3 regions of the Psychromonas saccharinae genome follow, and region 3 is predicted to be linked to each of the others. Evidence: predicted binding sites of a transcription regulator. Region 3 holds the regulator's gene; each other region holds the start of a gene.
What was found. The regulator sigma-54, encoded in region 3, starts transcription at its own class of promoters, with help from an activator protein. The targets are predictions, from matches to a motif close to GTTGGCACGNNNNTNGNNT.
Positions count from the first base shown of each region.

Region 1: a site for sigma-54 is predicted at 1,375-1,393, ahead of ACR30L_RS09315 (PEP-CTERM sorting domain-containing protein). Genes of this name have one in related genera too.
Region 2: a site for sigma-54 is predicted at 1,645-1,663, ahead of fliE (flagellar hook-basal body complex protein FliE). Genes of this name have one in related genera too.

Region 1 covers NZ_CP195153.1:2,097,935-2,101,206, reverse strand. Annotated here, with positions in the region: gene ACR30L_RS09325 (MFS transporter) at 1-342, shown strand, start outside; gene ACR30L_RS09320 (alpha/beta hydrolase) at 475-1,134, opposite strand; gene ACR30L_RS09315 (PEP-CTERM sorting domain-containing protein) at 1,427-2,335, shown strand; gene ACR30L_RS09310 (DUF3833 domain-containing protein) at 2,411-2,953, opposite strand; gene ACR30L_RS09305 (chalcone isomerase family protein) at 2,950-3,272, opposite strand, start outside.
Region 2 covers NZ_CP195153.1:1,245,982-1,249,253, reverse strand. Annotated here, with positions in the region: gene fliF (flagellar basal-body MS-ring/collar protein FliF) at 1-1,246, opposite strand, end outside; gene fliE (flagellar hook-basal body complex protein FliE) at 1,284-1,610, opposite strand; gene ACR30L_RS05525 (ammonium transporter) at 2,116-3,272, opposite strand, start outside.
Region 3 covers NZ_CP195153.1:3,189,819-3,193,090, forward strand. Annotated here, with positions in the region: gene lptB (LPS export ABC transporter ATP-binding protein) at 1-450, shown strand, start outside; gene ACR30L_RS14295 (RNA polymerase factor sigma-54) at 487-1,932, shown strand; gene ptsN (PTS IIA-like nitrogen regulatory protein PtsN) at 2,150-2,596, shown strand; gene rapZ (RNase adapter RapZ) at 2,771-3,272, shown strand, end outside.

The DNA of each region.
Region 1 (3,272 bases), 1.1 Mb from region 3:
TCTATGTTTACCATGGCTGCACTATTAATAATAATGGGAAGTTATCTTTCTCCGACCCTCATCATTGGGTTGACTCTAATTATTGGATTTTTTAATTCCTATAATCGAATTGCTCGCACCAATAAATTACACCATGTTATTGCGATAAATGAGCGAGGACGAGTTGATGGAGGCTTGAAATTATTCTCTACAATGGCACAAAGTATCAGTTACGTAGTGATTGCTTTGCTAAGTTACGCTCAATTAACTGAATTAGGATTTGTCTTAGCAGGTATTGTTTTACTTATTGCTGCCACCGTGATGTTACAATTCAGAAGCAGATTTGCGTATCAATTAGCCTAAACAATAAAAATAAGCGGTTAGCTTTGGAAACTAAAGCGCCGCTCTATTTCAATTTTCTCCTATCTACACAGAATAATTATCACATAACACGCTGGTACAGGAAGTTATGTCATTTTATTGCTGATAAAAGCACTACGCCAATACCGATTGTATCCATGTTGAAATATCAGATACCTGTTCAGAACAAACCGCATGTTCCATCGGATATTGTTTATAACTAGGCTGATAACCCAATGCGTTTAACGTCGATGCAGCATCATCACCTAATGTTGGCACAACAACGGGATCTTGACTGCCATGCATGATATTAATGCTAATATCTTTATTTGCTTCACTTAATGTAATTGAATCTTTAGTTGCAAAATAAGTAGACATCGCTAATAAACCCGCCAACGGTTTTGGATAAGTCAAAGCAGCTTGGTAAGCAACGGCACCACCTTGAGAAAATCCTGCAACAATAATTCGACTTGAATCGATACCACGCTCAATTTCCCGATCAATTAATGCTTGTACTGCCATTGCTGATTCAGTCAAATTGGTTAAATCAACTTTGCGTTCAATGCTCATGTCTAAAATGTCGTACCAGGCTGGCATCGTCATACCACCATTAATAGACACTGGGATAGAAGGAGAATGTGGAAAAATAAAACGTACTGGTAAACTGTTTGGCAAACGTAATTCAGGCACAATCGGTTCAAAATCGTGTCCATTTGCACCTAAACCATGTAACCAAATGATAGATGCTGTTGCTGGTATATCGGTTTGAACTTCAACACAATCTAGATAAGACATATAAATCCCCAAGATATATTCATGATTCATAAAAATAAAGTCGTTACTTATTTTACATAAAATGATTTCGAATGCTAAAGGAACTAGCACGATCTGCCCACAAAAAAGACTTACCAATTTAACATATAGGATTTAACCCAGTAATAACAAACTCATTATATTCTGTCGGTAATTTTTACATGAAAAACACAATAAGTACAAATTTCACAAATAAGCAGCAAAAAATCAACAACATGACTGCATGGCATAAATTTTGCTTTAAAAAATTAAATGCCATATCAAGGAGAGTAAAATGAAATTAAAAAGATATATACTTCTAGCGACTACCCTTATCGGGTCATTAACATCCACAAATATATATGCTTCATCCATAATTATGGAAGGTGACTATGTAAAAACGGCGCTTAGTGATGATGGAACTCTAGGTTATGGTGGGTTGACAAGCCCAGGTATTATTCACGATGTTACGGGAATAGGTGACTTTACAATTAATGATTACTTGACCCCAGGAAATCCTCATGAAGGCTTTTCCATTTCATCCGATCAAACTGGAATAATTAGTAACAACAATGCACATTCTTCGGATAAAATAACAGGCATTTTAATAGATACGACCAGTTCAACTTTGTTTGACCAGTCGGTTAATTTTACAGGTACCTATTCATCGTTATTTACGATTAGTACAGACACCTATTTTAATGATGGCGATCAAAGAATAAATATGTCGACAACAATAACTGCACTTGATGACTTGACTAGTTTAATGTTTTCACGCTGGTTAGATCCAGATCCAGACGTTGATACATATGGTACATATGCTACAGATAATGGCAGAGGAACTAGTTCATTAGCTCCTGAAGGTTGGGTTTATGCACAAGGCAACTATACAGGTCTAACTATTGGCCTTTATTCTGAATCAGATATCACACATAACACAGGAATTTCTTCAGCTTGGAGTATAGATCCTTCGTATTACTTAACTGGAAATAATAATGGCAATGGTGATTACGCGATTGGATTGAGTTTTGATATAGGTGACTTGTTAGCAAGCGAATCCGTTACTTTTGAATACTCTTATGTGATGGGCGAAAATATTGATTCAGTTGATATTCCAACGACTTCTGTACCAGCACCATCAACTTTAGCAATGCTTGGACTTTGCCTAGCTGGTTTTGGTTTTTCAAGAAAAAGTAAGAAATAAAAGTTAGTCAGCTATAAAAACGAGATCACATTTTTATAGCTGACTCTCAAAATAATGTTATCAAATTGATAAGTTTTAGATTTTCCGAATAGAAAGTATCACTTCGCCGACATCAAATCCCCATTTTTTAATAACACTGCGATTGATTACATTGTTTTCATCAATTCGATATAGCCAATCATCAAATACAACACGATACATATTATTATCAACCGTTAAGTCCATCTCATAATCCCAATGAAGCGCCATTCCTTTCTGTTGGCCTTTCGCCCTACCAACAATATCATTTGCGGTACCGCTATAGTGACCATCACTATTTCTTGTAATTATCCATGTACGCTTGCTTTGCTCACCATCATCAAAAATAAACCACTCTTCTAGTGTAAGAGTGTTATCTTCTACACTCCCTAACATTTTCACACTAAAACGTCGTGTGACTTCACCACTACGATTCATTACAACGCCCTTTACTTCAAGATCACCACTGAAAAATGAGATAACATCAAAGTCAGGCGAAGTATCACTGTAATCGTCAATGTGCTGTCCACTACACCCCATTAATAGTAATAAGCCAAATACAATCATTAAGGCTTTATTGCCTTGCATTAACTGATTCATTTTGAGTCTCCTAATAATTGTCGACGTAAAGAGGGTTGAGATGTTTTATCTGATAACCAAATTGCAATAAAAGCAGAGGCTAAATCTGTATCATTTATATCGCCAATGGGTTTTTGATTATAATAGAATGTCGCTTTACTACTTGAATTAAAGTAAAACGTTAAATTATCGTCGCGGTTAATATTAGGCCAAATTGTATTTAATTGTTCTAACCAAGGTTCCACTTGCAACGCCTCATAACCTTGTAATAACCACTGATCTTTAGTTGCTTCGATTAAACGCTTTTTGCTAATATCTTTTCGATAAGTAATCGATAAGG
Region 2 (3,272 bases), 1.9 Mb from region 3:
GAATATTAGCCACTTCTTCAGGTGAACGCGGTTCGTATGTAACCTCACCTTCGGCATTGGTCGTCATAACATAATCTAACGCAACGGAGACACCTAAACGCTCTACCTTTCCAACTTTATGTTTAATATGAGTAACCGTCGTATCAACTTCATAGTTTCGTGTTTCTTCATTATGCGAAGTACCATCTGATAATTTGTTTGTCCCTTCTGCATCTTTGACTTCCTCTGGAATGGAAGAAGCCGCTGGAGGTTGATTAGATAATGCCCCAGGGACAGAGCCAACCGTAGAATTCGTTGATTTAGTTTCTACCAGCATTTCACTACGCACGGCTTGATTACTCGGGTTAAATGTTTTTTTCGTTTCTTCCACAACGGTAAAATCCATTGCTAAATCAACTTCAGATGTATAATTAGCAAGCCCCAGAACAGGAATCAGAATAGCATCAATTTTCGCCTTATATTCATCTTCACGTTGACGCTCCAATGCAAACTCTGTATTTGATTGTGCCGATAAACCACTTTTGCTACCCGAGTGTAATAAGCGTCCACGATGATCGCTAACAGTCACATTATTAGGCGATAACCCCTGAACGGCCGAAGCAACAATATCAACAATAGAGTCAATTTCCTGTGGCGATAAAGTATAAGATTGGTTAGTGGTTACGACAACGGTAGCACTTGCTTTACTTTCTTTACGTGCAAACACACTTTCTTTTGGAATCGCTAATAATACTTGCGCATTAGTAACATTTTTCATCGCTTTGATTGCAAGTACTAATTGACGCTCACGGCTTAATTTCAAACGTTCTTTTTCAACACGTTGACTAACCCCAAAGCCCATATCCTGTAATAAAATATCATCGCCATCATCGCTTGTATCGTTCACTAAACCAGCTCGAGTCATCACAAGTTTAATTTTTTGATATTGATCCGAAGCAACGAGTATTGAATCTCCCTCTAGCTTATACTTTATTTCTTGTTTATCTAAGAAGTCGAGCGTTGTGATCAACTCTTCTGTTTGATACGTTCCTAATGGGCGGTATTCAGTTTCTTTGCCCCACGACCAAATAATAACAACAATCGCTAAAACGATAAGTAAACCAATAATCATACTGATTTGACGTAATACATCGATATTAGAAAAGAATGAAGCTACCGCCCCTTTTTCAGGTACAGAAACTGAATTATCACTTTCTAAATTGCTGCCTTCAATAAGCATATCGGGATTATTAATTGCTTCAGCCACGGAGATTCCTTTTTATCTAAATACAGAAGATAACAGCCTAAACAGGCATACTCATCACTTCTTTATATGCTTCGACCATTTTATTACGAACTTGTACCGTTGCATCAAATGCTAAACTCGATTTATTCGCCGCAATCATCACTTCACCTAAACTGACATCTTTATCACCCATTTCAAAGCTAGTACGTAAATCTGACGTATTTTGTTGAAGTCCATTAACATTATCGATAGCTTGCTTGAACATTTGTGAAAAATCAGCATGAGTAGAGCTTGTTGATTTAGTTAAAGTTTCAGTATCAATCCCTTTAGTTTGTAGGGTTGGCATCGCTAAATCATTAAATGCAGCAGAGTTATTAATATTCATATTCGTTATCCGTTTATTGACACATACTAGGTAAAAGCAATATCCATACCAAATACAAAAAATAAATTTCAACTTGTTTAATAGAAAATGTGAGGGATTGATAAAAATAAATTGACAGGGAGCACTTATCCTTAATAAAAACGTTTTGTAATTACTCAGCACCCTTTAAAATTTCATGAGTTTTTGTCATAAATAGAATGCAAATGCTCAGGGATAAGCCATTTATGCTTAGTTCAAGGCGAAAAAGCGCAGTTTAGTGGTTTAAATGAGCATTTTTCAACGATGAAATAAGCTTAAAGGGCGACGGCCTGAGTAATTACAACGTTTTAAGAAGTAATGCCCAACATTGTGGGATAAATATATTGAAAATAAAATATCGAATAGGATGAACCGTTTGCTTCACACCTTGCTATTAAGTGTAACGAGTTTTACTAAACAAAAAAAAGCCCTGATTTATCACTAAATCAGGGCGCTAAATAACTTAAGTTATTTTAGGATAATAAATTTATTTTGAAAACTCTGGGTAAGCTTCTACACCACAGTCAATTAAATCCATACCTGTTTCTTCTTCTTCAGCTGTAACACGGATACCCATTGTTACTTTAATGATACTCCAAACAATCCATGAAGCGACAAATACAAATCCGAAGATAACTGCTGCACCGTATAGTTGAGCACCAAAACTTGCGCCGTCATTGCTTAGTGGAACAACAAGAAGACCGAAAATACCACACACACCGTGTACTGATAATGCACCTACTGGATCATCAATTTTTAATGCATCAAATGAAGTGATACTGTAAACCACAATCACACCCGCAACTAAACCGATAAGTGAAGCAAATAAAGGTGATGGTGAAGCTGGGTCTGCTGTAATCGCAACTAAACCTGCTAATGCACCGTTAAGAATCATGGTTAAATCTGCTTTACCCCATTTCAATTTACTAACGATAAGTGCACCAACTAAACCTGCTGCCGCTGCTGCATTTGTATTTACAAACACAAGACCAACTGCTGTTGCATTTTCAGCATCAGAAATCAATAGTTGAGAACCACCATTAAATCCGAACCAACCCATCCATAAAATTAATGTACCTAATGTAGCAAGTGGCATGTTTGAACCAGGGATTGGGTTAACAGAACCATTTTTACCAAATTTACCACGACGAGCACCTAATAATAGAACACCCGCTAATGCAGCTGCTGCACCGGCCATATGAACAATACCTGAACCAGCGAAATCACTGAAACCAGCTTCTGATAAGAAACCACCGCCCCATGTCCAGTAACCTTCTAATGGATAGATAACAGCAGTAAATACAACTGCGAATGCTAAGAACGCAAATAACTTCATACGTTCAGCAACCGCGCCTGAAACAACCGACATTGCCGTTGCAACAAAAACGACTTGGAAGAAGAAGTCAGACTCTAAAGAGTGATCTGCGCCTTCAGCTTGCGTACCGATTAAGGTACCGAAAGAAGGTAACCAACCAGCAGAAGCGTTATCAACATACATGATGTTATAACCAACTAATAAGAACATGATACAAGCGATTGCAAATAGTACGATATTTTTAGTTAAAATTTCAGTAGTGTTCTTAGAACGAACTAAACCTGATTCTAACATGGCAAATCCCGCTGCCATCCACATAACCAAGACAC
Region 3 (3,272 bases):
TTAACGGTAACTGAAAATATCATGGGCATTTTACAAATGCGTAAAGAGTTATCACAAGCGGAGCGCCTAGAGAAACTAGAAATGTTACTCGAAGAGTTTCATATAACCCATATACGTAGTAATAAAGGAATGAGTTTATCGGGCGGAGAGCGTCGCCGTGTAGAAATTGCACGAGCATTAGCAACTGAACCCAAATTTATCCTTTTAGATGAACCCTTTGCAGGGGTTGATCCTATTTCAGTTATTGATATTAAAAATATTATTCAACAGCTTAGGGATAGAGGTTTAGGCGTACTAATCACAGATCATAATGTACGTGAAACACTGGATGTTTGCCAACACTCATATATTGTTAGCCATGGTGAAATTATTGCAATTGGAACCCAAGATGAAATCTTAGCAAATGATCAAGTTAAACAGGTTTATTTAGGCAATGAATTCACACTCTAAGCTAACAATGGTTGAATAGGAGGAAAAAATATTTTGATGAAACAAGGGTTACAATTGAAGATGGGTCAGCAACTCGCCATGACTCCTCAATTACAGCAAGCAATTAAATTATTACAACTTTCTACACTCGATTTGCAGCAAGAGATCCAAAATGCGCTCGACGAAAACCCACTACTTGAACAAGATGACAAAACAAGCAGTGAAGAAGCACATAAAGAACAAGACAGTAGTCAAATTGATACTTCGGAAGCAATCACAAAGCAAGAATTTTCTGACGATCTTCCTGCGGAAACTGATTGGGAAGAATCCTATAGCCCAGTTCCAACGACCTCCGTTGCTTCAGGTGGTGCAAGCTATGAAGGTGAAGATACAGTTTATCAAGGTGAATCATCAAATACATTACAAGACCACTTACTGTGGCAAATGGAACTAACACCTTTTTCTGAAACTGATCAACTTATTGCGACTTCTATTATCGACTCGATTGATGAATCAGGTTATTTAACAAGTACGTGTGAATCTATTTTAGAAAGCTTAAGTGTTGATATTGAAGATCTTGAACTTGATGAAATTCAAGTTGTATTAAAACGTATTCAACATTTTGATCCGATTGGTGTTGCAGCCCGTTCCACCCAAGAGTGTTTACAAATTCAACTTCAACATTTAGCCCCCGATACTGAATGGCTAGCCGAAGCGCAAATGGTATTAGAGTGCCATATGGATTTATTGGCAAATCGCGATTACCGCACATTGGCTAGAAAAACAAAATTAAAAGAAGCGCAACTTGCTGAAGTTATGCGTTTAATTCAAAGTTTAGAGCCTCGTCCTGGCAATCAAATTGAAGAATCACATGCACAATATATTGTCCCCGATGTTTACGTAAAAAAAATAGCAGGACAATGGCGTGTTTCATTAAATCCAGACTGTGATCCAAACCTATCGGTCAACACCCAATACGCTAATTTATGTAAAGGTAATATTAGTAAAAGTGATTCACAATTTATTAAGGGCCACTTACAAGAAGCAAAATGGTTTATTAAAAGCTTAGAAAGTCGTAATGAAACACTCTTAAAAGTGTCTAATTGTATTGTTCAACAACAACAAGCCTTTTTTGAATACGGCGATGAAGCAATGAAACCAATGGTATTAAATGATGTTGCCTTTGCAGTAGACATGCACGAATCGACTATTTCTCGTGTAACTACGCAGAAGTTTATGCATACACCAAGAGGTATTTATGAACTTAAATTCTTCTTTTCTAGCCACGTTGCAACAGAAAGTGGTGGTGAATGTTCATCAACAGCTATTCGCGCTTTAATTAAAAAGCTCGTCAGTGCAGAACTAACAACAAAACCTTTAAGTGATAATAAAATAAGTAAATTACTTGAGGAACAAGGTATAAAAGTAGCGCGTCGTACGATTGCAAAATACCGAGAGTCGTTAGGTATCCCACCTTCTAATCAACGAAAACAATTACTCTAACAACTTTAATTCGATGTTCACTTATGTATTAAAAGCGAGGTGAACACGAATAAAATTAAATAATTCAGTGATATCCTAGCGTTATCCATAAAGTTTTCTCTACAGGTTGTTAAATTTTTAATTAATATTAAAAAAATGAGTATTTCTTGATACGTATTTACCTGTAAACTGCTAAACTTTCGCGCTTCTTAATATCGCAGCTAAAGTAGATTAAAATATGAAAATATCGACCCTATTAACTAAAGACTCTGTATTTAGTCAAGTACGTTGTACCAGTAAAAAATCTGCACTCGAAATAATCAGTCATATTGCAGCGGAAAAACTGGATATCGATGCACAGAGACTTTTTAATGATCTCATTAGTCGCGAAAAAATTGGTTCTACGGGCGTAGGCTCGGGTATTGCAATTCCGCACGTAAAAATTGACAGCAGCTTACCTGCGACAGCAGTTTTTATACAATGTGAAACACCTATTGATTATGATTCCTATGACGGTAACAAAGTGGATATACTGTTCGCGATATTCGTTCCTGAAGATCGCTGTCAGGAATATTTAGCAACATTGTCAGAGATCAGTCAAAAGCTCTTAAATAAGACATTTTTAAAGCAATTAAGAACCGCTGAAAGCGCTGAAACACTGTTTGAATTATTACAGGCTGAATAATCTACATAGTTTACTTAAATTAATTTATTAAATTGTAATTATTAGTTTTAACAACTTGAATTTCAAAAGAAAAAAGTACAGGATGTGGTAGTTAGTTTTTATGGCTAACACACATCTATTTTATAGAGATAAAATAATAATTATGTAATAAAATAAGTATAAATTGGAGTTATGATGAAACTCGTCGTTATTAGTGGACGCTCTGGATCAGGTAAAACGATAGCGCTTCACGTACTTGAAGATTTAGGTTATAACTGCATCGATGGTGTACCCTTCCAACTTCTCGAACAATTAATTGATACTGTTTCTGAAAAAAACAATAAAGTCGCCATCACCTTAGACATCCGTAACCTTCCCGATAAAAGCGCTAAAATACAAACTCTCCTTGCCACCTTGCAACAAAAACAAAACGTGCAAATGAAAATTATCTATCTCGATGCAATTGGTAGTGAATTAGTTCGCCGTTATAGTGAAACAAGACGTTTCCACCCACTTTCTAAACATAAAATATCTCTATCTAATGCCCTTGAACTTGAAAGTGAGCTGTTATTACCCATTCATGAATGCGCGGGTTTAACCATTGATACAACGACATTATCGATTCACAATTTAAATGAACGTATCAAGATTTATCTACAGGGCTCAGACAAAAGCAAATTACTTATTATCTTCAAAT